Candidatus Thiodictyon syntrophicum: one gene and its partner. The main gene of each other region encodes a partner of the protein of the gene in region 2 in a complex. Links are inferred from orthologs where the notes say so. Each region holds a gene or a part of one and is shown on either strand. Other genes may lie near its edges.

The links. Proteins that work in one complex are often made in the same cells at the same time.
Region 1: the proteins of lpdA (region 2) and aceF are in contact, whole or in part, in a crystal structure (PDB 1EBD), measured with the Geobacillus stearothermophilus proteins. The link is inferred for Candidatus Thiodictyon syntrophicum from one-to-one orthologs. Residues at the interface, in WP_049624544.1 of Geobacillus stearothermophilus: Pro340, Ser341, Asp344, Tyr345, Arg403, Asp406, Val408, Glu431, Ala432, Gly433, Asp438; in WP_033016211.1 of Geobacillus stearothermophilus: Ile130, Ala131, Met132, Pro133, Arg136, Arg140, Glu141, Asn155, Arg157.

The regions. Positions count from the first base shown.
Region 1 is NZ_CP020370.1:274,035-278,261, forward strand. What follows is about bases 1,310-4,227. They hold aceF (dihydrolipoyllysine-residue acetyltransferase), read right to left. Parts: upstream 3,639-4,227; coding sequence 1,980-3,638; downstream 1,310-1,979. Other genes in these bases: THSYN_RS01170 (hypothetical protein), read left to right, coding at 1,310-1,680; aceE (pyruvate dehydrogenase (acetyl-transferring), homodimeric type), read right to left, coding at 3,673-4,227. Also shown: THSYN_RS01165 (hypothetical protein), read left to right, coding at 379-828; more of THSYN_RS01170, read left to right, coding at 943-1,309.
Region 2 is NZ_CP020370.1:4,608,680-4,614,256, forward strand. Bases 2,620-5,577 are described here. They hold lpdA (dihydrolipoyl dehydrogenase), read left to right. Parts: upstream 2,620-3,341; coding sequence 3,342-4,814; downstream 4,815-5,577. Other genes in these bases: THSYN_RS19375 (O-acetyl-ADP-ribose deacetylase), read right to left, coding at 2,674-3,171; THSYN_RS19385 (CRISPR-associated endonuclease Cas3''), read left to right, coding at 5,342-5,577. In the rest of the region: THSYN_RS19360 (response regulator), read left to right, coding at 1-392; THSYN_RS19365 (Uma2 family endonuclease), read left to right, coding at 581-1,183; THSYN_RS19370 (DUF2333 family protein), read right to left, coding at 1,465-2,535. UniProt on the Escherichia coli protein: Lipoamide dehydrogenase is a component of the glycine cleavage system as well as of the alpha-ketoacid dehydrogenase complexes.

The DNA.
Region 1 (4,227 bases), 4.3 Mb from region 2 along the record:
ATCCCGGGGACTCGGTCTGCGGGTGTACCAGCCACCGGCCCGGCGTACCTGACCAGCAGGCGGAAAGGCCGGGGACAAAGCGGCGGCAAGGATTGTGTGCGTCCCGGCAATTAGCTCTTGTAAAAGGCGCGCCGGGGCGTTACGTTTTCGCTTCACGGCATGCGGCGACCCGGGAACCGGCCCGCTGCTCTGGTTGCAGGGTATTGGTGCAGTGTCGCCGCCGGCTCAACCGGGGTGGGCCGGCGGCCCGCACGGCCCCGCGGTCATTTTCCTGACCGCCGCGTTGCTTGCGCCTTTCGCCCCCGGTGTGGGGCCGGCGGCGCGATCGGAAATATCATTTTCACATTACCACAAGAAAACCCCGGAGGGCGGAGTAACATGGTCAATTTCGCGAGATGTCACGAACAAAATCACAAGATCACGGAGATCTCCAATGTCTTTCTCTATCTCATTCGCAAGCGCGCCATGTGTGATACCGACTGCGCGCGCCAGCTCTTCTTTGAATACGTAAGCAAGGTTCGCCAGCACATGGAGATGGTGGACGCCCAGTTCTGCGGGCGTCTCATTCAGAGTCAGGACCGGCTCATGGTGAATACCGCCGACCGCTTCCTGTCCGGCTCCGTGGAGATCAAGCGGATCTTCGCCGCCTACCTCAAGGACTGGTGCGACGAGCGTAAACAGGAATTGAAGATCGCCGATCACGCCGCCTTCGTGAGGGACACCAATCAGATGTTCGGGTTGGTGCTCGATCGCATCCAGCGCGAGACCGAGAATCTGTATCCGTTGATTCGGCGCCTGGAGGAAAGGACCGAACGCGTCGCCGCCTGAGCGGGGCCCGGCCCTTGAGGTAGGTCCGGCGCGGTCCCCGCCGCCGGGCGGTCGCCGGGCTCAAACCGTCGCGCAGGGCTATACTCTCCTGCGCCGACCAACCGGAGTCATCCCATGCCCGCCCCGCTGCCTGCCACCGCCGAACGCGTCGATCGACTCGAGGCCTCGATCGACCGGTTCGTCGCGAGTGTGGGGATCGAGTTCAACAAGCTCTATAAGTCCCAGCAGCGCACCACGGCGGAGATGCGCGAGTTCAAGGACGAGATGCGCGAGTTCAAGGACGAGATGCGCGAGTTCAAGGACGAGATGCGCGAGTTCAAGGACGAAATGCGCGAGTTCAAGGACGAAATGCTGGGATTCAAGGCCGAAATGCTGGGATTCAAGGCCGAGTCCATCGCCGAGCGCCGCGAGATGAACCGCAAGTGGGGCGACCTCGCCAACAAGCTCGGCACCATGGTCGAGGACTTGGTCTACCCCAGCCTGCCGCGCATCCTGCGTGAGACGCTGGGCCGCGAATTCGACAGCATCCAGGCCCGGGTGCGGTTGCGTCTGCCCGACGGGCGGGTGCGGGAGTTCGATGCCTTTGCCATCGCCCCCGAGGTGGCCGCCTTGAACAGCACCAAGGCCACCCTGCGCAGTGCGGATGTCGACCGGCTGATCGATGAGATCGCCGCCTTCCGGGAATTCCTGCCCGCGCGCGCCCATTTGCCGGTCGTCGGCATCCTGGCCACCCTGTCGGTGGACGACAGTGTGCTCAACTACGCCGAGCGGCTGGGCTTCCTGGTGCTTGCCGTGGGCGATCAGGTCATGGAGGTCAAGAATCGGCCGGGGTTCGAGCCCAGGTTCTGGTAGTCCAGCGCCCGATCATTTCACTCGTGTCCCCGCGGGACCGGACTCCCACAGGGCAAGGCTGAAGCATCGGACGCCGGGGCGCGGGCAGGGTGCGATCAGATCTGATGTGTTAACGCACATGTCGTAGGGTACGCATCGCGCACCTACAGCTACAGGCTACCGGGCGTTCTCAAGGACCGGGCGTCGTTGTCGTTGTCGTAATCGTGGTCGGATTATTCGACAACGACAACGACAACGACAACGACAACGTACCCACGATCTCGATCACCACATCAGTTCTGATCGCACCCGCGCGGGCATCAGAGCAGCAGGGTGCGGATGTCCCCCAGGAGTCGCCCGAGCAGGGTAGTGAAGCGCGCCCCCGCGGCGCCGTCGATCACCCGGTGGTCATAAGACAACGATAGCGGCAGCATCAGGCGCGGCACGAATTCTTTTCCGTTCCATACCGGCTTCGTGTCCGAGCGCGAAACCCCCAGGATGGCTACCTCAGGGGCATTCACGATGGGGGTGAAGGCGGTGCCGCCGATGCCCCCGAGGCTGGAGATGGTGAAGCAGCCGCCCTGCATGTCGCCGGGCAGGAGCTTGCCGTCTCGGGCCTTTTTGCTGAAATCCATCAGGTCCCGGGCCAGGTCGTAGATGCCCTTCTTGTCCACGTCGCGCACCACCGGGACCACCAGCCCGTTGGGGGTGTCCACAGCGACGCCGATATGGGTGTAGTGCTTCATCACCAGTGCGTCGCCGTCCGGGGTCAGGGACGACTTGACCGTGGGCATGCGGTTCAGGGCCGTGGCGACGGCCTTGAGCAGGAAGGGCAGGAAGGTCAGTTTCACCCCCGCCGCCTCCGCGGCGTCCTTCTGCGCCTTGCGGAAGGCCTCCAACTCGGTGATGTCCGCCTCATCGAACTGGGTGATGTGCGGGATCGAGAGCCAGCACCGGTGCAGGTGCCGGCCGCTGAGCTTCTGGATGCGGGAGAGTTCCTTGACCTCGACGGGTCCGAACTTGGAAAAGTCCACGGCCGCCGCGGCGGGGAGCGCGAAGGGCAGGGCGCCCGCGGCGGACGCCGCGGCCCCCTGGGCCAGGGTGCGCTTGACATATCCCTGCACGTCCTCCCGCAGCACGCGGTCCTTGGGCCCTGACCCCTTGACCAGGATCAGGTCAACGCCCAGCTCCCGCGCCAGACGCCGCACCGTGGGGCTGGCGTGGGCCTTGCGACCGGCAGCACCGATGGCGGCCAGGTCGTCCGGACGCAGGGGCACCGGGGCCTGACGCCGCTCGGCCTCGCCAGGGGCGCGCTGGGGGGGCGTCGGCGCGGGCTTGGCGGGCGGTTCCGCGGCCGGGGCTGGAGCAACTGCCGTCGGCGCCGCCGCGCCGCCGCCATCCACCCGCAGCGTCAGGATCAGGTCGCCCTGGCTCAGTTTGTCCCCGAGTTGGACCGCGATACCCTCTACTACGCCGGCCTGCGGCGAGGGGACCTCCATGGTCGCCTTGTCGCTCTCCAGGGTCAGGATGGATTGATCCTGTTCCACCCGCTCGCCCGGGGCCACCAGGATCTCGATCACGGGCACCTCGGCGTAGTCACCGATGTCCGGGAGCAGGACTGAGATGGTCTCGCCGACCCCGCTCACGGCTGGGGCTGCGGCCTGGGTCGGGGCCGCCGTCGGGCTGGCCGCCGTCGGCTCGGCCACTGGCGACGCCGCGGGGGGCGGCGCCGCCGCATCCTGCGTCGCCAGTGTCATCAGCGGGCTGCCGGCCGCTATCTTGTCCCCGACCTTGACCAGGAGGTCCTGGATCACCCCGCCGCGCGGCGCCGGGATCTCCATGGTCGCCTTGTCGCTCTCCAGGGTCAGGAGTGACTGTTCGGGTTCGATCCGCTCGCCGGGGGCGACCAGGATCTCGATGATCTCGACCTCGGCGAAATCGCCGATGTCGGGCAACAGGATGGTTTCGAGGTGTGCCACGCTGTATTCTCCAAAGCCTGTGTTGCCGGGCGTTTCAGACGGTCACCGGATTGGGCTTTTCCGGGTCGATGCGGTATTTGGCGATGGCCTCCGCGACCCTGGCGGCGGGGATCGCGCCCTCGTCCGCCAGGGCCTTGAGGGCGGCTACCGCCACATAGTAGCGATTGACCTCGAAGAACTTGCGCAACTGACTGCGCATGTCGCTGCGGCCATAGCCGTCGGTGCCCAGCACGACATAGCGACGCGGGCAATAGGGCCGAATCTGATCGGCATAGGCGCGCATATAGTCGGTGGCGGCGATGACGGGTCCGCGGGTGTCGGTGAGTTGGGCCGTCACATAGGGCGCCCGCGGTTCGTCCTCGGGGTGGAGCATGTTCCAGCGCTCCGCGTCGATGCCCTCGCGCCGTAGTTCATTGAAGCTTGTGACACTCCACACCGTGGCGCCCACGTCGAAGTCACGGGCGAGCAGCTCGGCCGCGGCCAGCACCTCGCGCAGGATGGTGCCGGCGCCCAGCAATTGTACCCGGTGGGTGCGCTCCTCGCCCCGCTGGACGCGGTACATGCCCTTCAGGATGCCGGTCACCGTGCT
Region 2 (5,577 bases):
GCCCGCAACCCGACCGGGTCGCGCTCGGTTTGCGCGAGCTGATGATCAATGCCGTCGAGCACGGCAATCTCGGGATCGACTATGCCGGGAAGTCACAACTCCTGCTGGATGGCGATCTCGCGGCCGAGTTGGAGCGTCGCCAACAGTTGGCGGAAAACGCCGATAAGCGCGTGGAGATCCGCTTCGAGCGCACCCCGGAGTCGATCCTGTTCACCGTTCGGGACCAAGGCGAGGGGTTTGCCTGGAATGCCTATCTCGACTTCGATCCGGAGCGCGCCTTCGACCCGCACGGGCGGGGCATCGCGATCGCCCGCGCGATGAGCTTCGATACCTTGGAATACCTGGGCAACGGCAATACGGTCCGGGTCTCGGTGGCGCTTCGTGACGCCTGATCTCAATCACGGCTGTGCAAAGGAGATGACCGAGGCCGTAGGGTCCGCTGTGCGGACCGCATGCCGCGCGAGACCAACCGACGCTGGAACTCGCCCTGGGGCAGGAATTGGCTAAACTGGAGGAGCAATCCAAGATGTCCTATGTCATCTGAACCCTATTCCGACCCCCCGCACCCGGAGATGGCCTCATGATCCCGCAACCCAAACCCTTCCTGCGCTTCGATGACTGGCTCGCGGCCGAGCGGGCGTCCCTTGACGGACGCACCGAGTACAGCGACGGCGAAGTATTCGCGATGGCCGGCGCGAGCGAGGCGCACAACCTGATCGTCGCCAACGTCATCCGCGAACTGGGCAATCAGTTCAAGGGACGCCCCTGCGTCGTCTATCCGAGCGACATGAAAGTCCGCGTCGAGACCACCCGCACCGGGGCCTACCCCGACGTGATGGTGGTGTGCGGGCCGCGGACCTTCCTGGACGAGAGCCGCGACGTGCTGACCAACCCGACCCTCATCATTGAGGTCCTGTCCGACTCCACCGAGGCCTGGGACCGCGGGGGCAAGTTCGCCGCCTACCGGAGCCTGCCGAGCCTGCGGGCCTTCCTGCTCTTGTCCCAGCGGGCGATGCAGGCGGAGAGCTTCGTGCGGGCCGATGACGACACCTGGACCCTGCGCGCCTTCAGCGGCCCGGACGCCGTGGTGCCGCTGGCAGCCGCCGAGGCCTCGCTTCAGCTCCGGGAGGTCTACGACAAGGTGGACTTGCCGCTGGGCGTAACCCCGGTTGGACCCGGCTGACCAGCACCCCAATCGTGCTACACAAATGGAGCGCAATGGCTTTCCACTGAAGGTGCGCACGGCGCACCCTACGCCAATGGTCCGGGCAATTGCGTCAGGTGGTACCAGTGCCCACGTAGGGTGGAATGTGCCAGCGGTTCCGCCCTATCCTAAGTCCCGCGGTCGACCGGCTGAAGCCTCGACCTCCGGTCTCCTCGCGGCCGGAACGACGAGCGACACCCCCTGGACTGGAGGCTCACACCGCCGCGGGACCCGGCCGCAAGGAGCTGGGGACCGCCCCCCTACCCCTGCACCAACAGATTACGCAGTTCGATGATCGCCGCATTGGCGCGGGAGATGTAGGACGCCATCACCAGTGAGTGGTTGGCGATAGGCCCGAACCCGGTGCCGTTGAGGATCGCCGGGCTCCAGATGGGCTTCTGGGTGTTTTCCAGCTCGCGGATGATCTGTTTGAGCGACACCAGCGCGTTCTTGTCCTGAAGCACCGGGGCGAAGTCTATCTCCATCGCCTTCAGACTCTGAAGCAGGGCCCAGGTGTAGCCGCGGGCCTCGAAGAAATAGTCGTCGATCTTGAGCCAGGGGGTCTTGGTCCGCGTCTGCTCCGGGACCGGCTTCGACTGGCGGGCATTGGGGTCACCCGCCAGGGCGGTGTCGAGCTGGGCCTGACCCACGGCATAGGACAGGCGCTGCCCCAGGCTGCCGAGGCGCTTGCTGACCACCTGCAGGTAATCGGTCAGATTGTCCGCCCGCGCGAAGAACTGGCCGTCATATTGCTGGTTGTCGGAGAGCCGCACCAGATAGCGCTTCAGCGACGCGACGCCGTCGCGGTATTCCGATTCCGACGACGGGAAGATCCAGGACTCGGAGTCGTAATTGAACTTGGGCTCAGCCACCTGGAGGTCCTTATCCTCCACCGATTGGGTCTGGGCGCGGGCGAAGTCGTTGCGCAGCGCGCTGGTGAGGTCACGCAGCTCGGTCAGGACGCCGAATTCCCAGTTAGGGATATTGTCCAGATAGAGTCCGGGGGGGCTGATGTCGTTGGTCAGGTAGCCCCCGGGCTTGTTCAGCAGCACCTCGGTGATGCCGATGGCGGTCGCGGTGGTCAGACTGCCGGGGACCAGCTTGGCCGGGTCGTTGCCGACCAGCTTGAGGGCATTTTCCCTGACATCGAACCCGGCGGGCGAGCGGGACCAGTAGACGCCGAGGACGACGATGACCACCAGATAGGTGACCACAAAGAGCCCCAGGGTCCACCACAGGCCCTTCTCTTTCCAGGTCCGGGGGTCGTAAAACGCCACCACCTTGGTGACGGTCTCAGTCAGGCGCGGGGCTCGGGGAAATCGTTGATCCATTTGGAACTCCTGTGTTTCAGGTCAGGACGGTTGAGGACGGGGGCGGTACCGGGGGACTGGCGGCAGCGGGCACGAGGCCGCGGCCGCGGCCGCCGCGATATCCGCAATCGCCTTATGTGATAGCGGTCGCCGCGAGTCTCAAGCGAGGAGCGCCGCGTAGACGGCCAGATCGGCGGGAGAGTAGCAGCAGAAGACGACCTCCCGGATCCCCGGATGCCGCGGCAGGGCGACGCGCACGGTGTCGACGGCGATAGCGGCGGCGGCGGCAATGGGGTAGCCGTAGATGCCGGTGCTGATGCTGGGGAAGGCCAGCGAACGCACCCCGGCCGCCGCGGCGACCGCGAGCGAGCGGCGGTAGCAGGCGGCGAGCAGGTCCGGCTCACCCGCGGTGCCGCCGTGCCAGACGGGGCCGACGGTGTGGATCACGTAGCGGGCCGGGAGCCGGTAGCCGCGGGTGAGCCGCGCGTCACCGGTGGCGCAACCCCCGAGCGTCAGGCACTCGGCCAACAAGTCAGGCCCGGCGGCGCGGTGGATGGCCCCGTCCACGCCCCCGCCGCCCTGGAGCGAACCATTGGCCGCATTGACGATCGCGTCGATGGCGAGCGTTGTGATGTCGGCCGCGATGGCCTTAAGTATGGTCGGCATGGTCACTGAACTCCGCCGCGCGCAAAGGGAGCGAAACTATACCAGAGGCCCGCCGGAGCACATCGCCTGCCCCAGGCGGCGCCCCATCGGTTAGCATTGGGGGAGTTCGCGCCGCGGCGGCGCACGGACCCCAGATCAACCCTTGGCCAGGCAGAGCAACCATGAGCGAATCCACCCCAGCAGAGAACCCCGGTCAGACCCAGGCCCCTGCCCCAAGTCAAACCCAGGACATCGGCACCGAGATTGCGATCATCGGCGGCGGACCCGGCGGCTACACCGCGGCCTTCCGCGCCGCGGACCTCGGCAAGCGCGTGGTCCTGATCGAGCGCTACGGCGCCCTGGGCGGGGTCTGTCTCAACGTCGGCTGCATCCCCTCCAAGGCCCTGCTGCACACCGCGGCCATCATCGAGGAGGCCAAGGCCCTGGGCGTGATGGGCGTGACCTTCGCGCCCCCCGCGATCGACCTCGATAAGATGCGCGCCGGCAAGGAGCAGGTGGTCGCCCGCCTCACCGGCGGGCTCGCCGCGCTCGCCAAGCAGCGCAAGGTCCAGATCCTGACCGGCAGCGCGCGCTTCGAGGGCCCGCGGCGCCTCAGCGTCGAGACCCGGGAGGGCCGGGTCACGGTCAACTTCAACCAGTGCATCATCGCCTGCGGCTCAAGCCCGGTGCGCATCCCCGGCTTCCCCCACGAGGACCCGCGGGTGATGGACTCCACCGGGGCCCTGGAGATTCGGGACATCCCGGGGCGCCTGCTGATCGTCGGCGGCGGCATCATCGGTCTGGAGATGGCGAGTGTCTACGCCGCGCTCGGCTCGCGCATCGATGTCGTGGAGCTGCAGGACCAGCTCATCCCCGGCTGCGACCTGGATCTCGTGCGGGTACTGGAGAAGGTGGTCAAGCCGCGCTACGAGCGCATCCTGCTGGAAACCAAGGTCGCGCGCATGGACGCCGCCGCCGCGGGCATCAAGGTCGTCTTCGAGGGCAAGCACCCGGGCGAGGAGACCTACGACCGGGTCCTGGTCGCGGTCGGACGTCGCCCCAACGGCAAGTCGGTCAACGCCGAGGCGGCCGGCGTCACGGTAAACGCCCAGGGCTTCATCCCGGTCGACGGCCATATGCGCACCAATGTGCCCAACATCTACGCCATCGGCGACGTGGTGGGCAACCCCATGCTGGCCCACAAGGCGACCCACGAGGCCAAGGTCGCGGCCGAGGTCATCTGCGGCCTGCCCGCCCTGTTCGACCCGCTCACCATCCCCTCCGTCGCCTACACCGACCCCGAGATCGCCTGGATGGGACTGACCGAGACCGAGGCCAAGAAGCAGGGCATCGCCTATGAGAAGGGCGTCTTCCCCTGGGCCGCCAGCGGCCGGGCGCTCGGCATCCACCGCGAGGAAGGCCTGACCAAGCTCCTGTTCGACCCCCAGACCCACCGCATCCTCGGCGCCGGCATCGTCGGCGTGAACGCCGGTGAACTGATCGGCGAGACCGTACTGGCCCTAGAGATGGGCGCCGACATGGAGGACATCGGGCTCACCATCCACCCGCACCCGACGCTGAACGAGACCATCGGCCTCGCCGCCGAGATGGCGCACGGGTCCATCACCGACCTGATGCCGCCGAAGAAGCGCTGAACCACTGCGCGAGCAGTCCCGTAGGATGGGTAGAGCGCAGCGAAACCCATCGTTTGCGCGCCTCGAAGGCGTTGCTTGCCGGGTTTCGCTGCGCTCGACCCATCCTACCGATCGGGCGTGTAGCGGGTCCCGACCGAATACTCTCGCAGGCTCGCCGCGTGGGAATCCCGCCTGGGCGCACGAAGGCCTTGATCATCGTTCCGGCCGACGCGCACGCGGTCCGCACAGCGGACCCTACGGGAAGGCGCCGCGCCCGCAGGGTCCGCTGTGCGGACCAGCGACCTCGTCGTCACCGAAGTGGCAGGAACGATGATCGAGGCCCGCACGAAATTGATGCGGTGCCCCGCCCCGCTGACAACGGGCCTGTCATGGTTTATCCTCGCCCCAGTGAGGTTGCCGTGCAAGTCCGCACCCTCGCCGGCAGGCCGGGGCCGTCGCCGCACCGAAGGACCTAAGCCGAGACGTACACAGCCCCCGGGCGCACGCGGCCCGGGGCCCAGGACCCGGAAGCGACTGGAGGGAACGCGATGAAAGACGACTGTTTCTACGCCCATAGCGCCAACGCCGCCGGGGCTTGGCACCGCCTGAGCGAGCACCTGGAGTCCGTCGGCCGTCAGGCCCGGACCTTCGCCGGTGCCGCCCCCTGGCGTGAGGAAGCCGGTCTCGCCGGAGGTCAGCACGACCTCGGCAAGTACGGCGACCGCTTCCGGCGCCGACTTCTGGGGCAAGACTCCGGACTCGATCACTGGTCGATGGGCGCCTG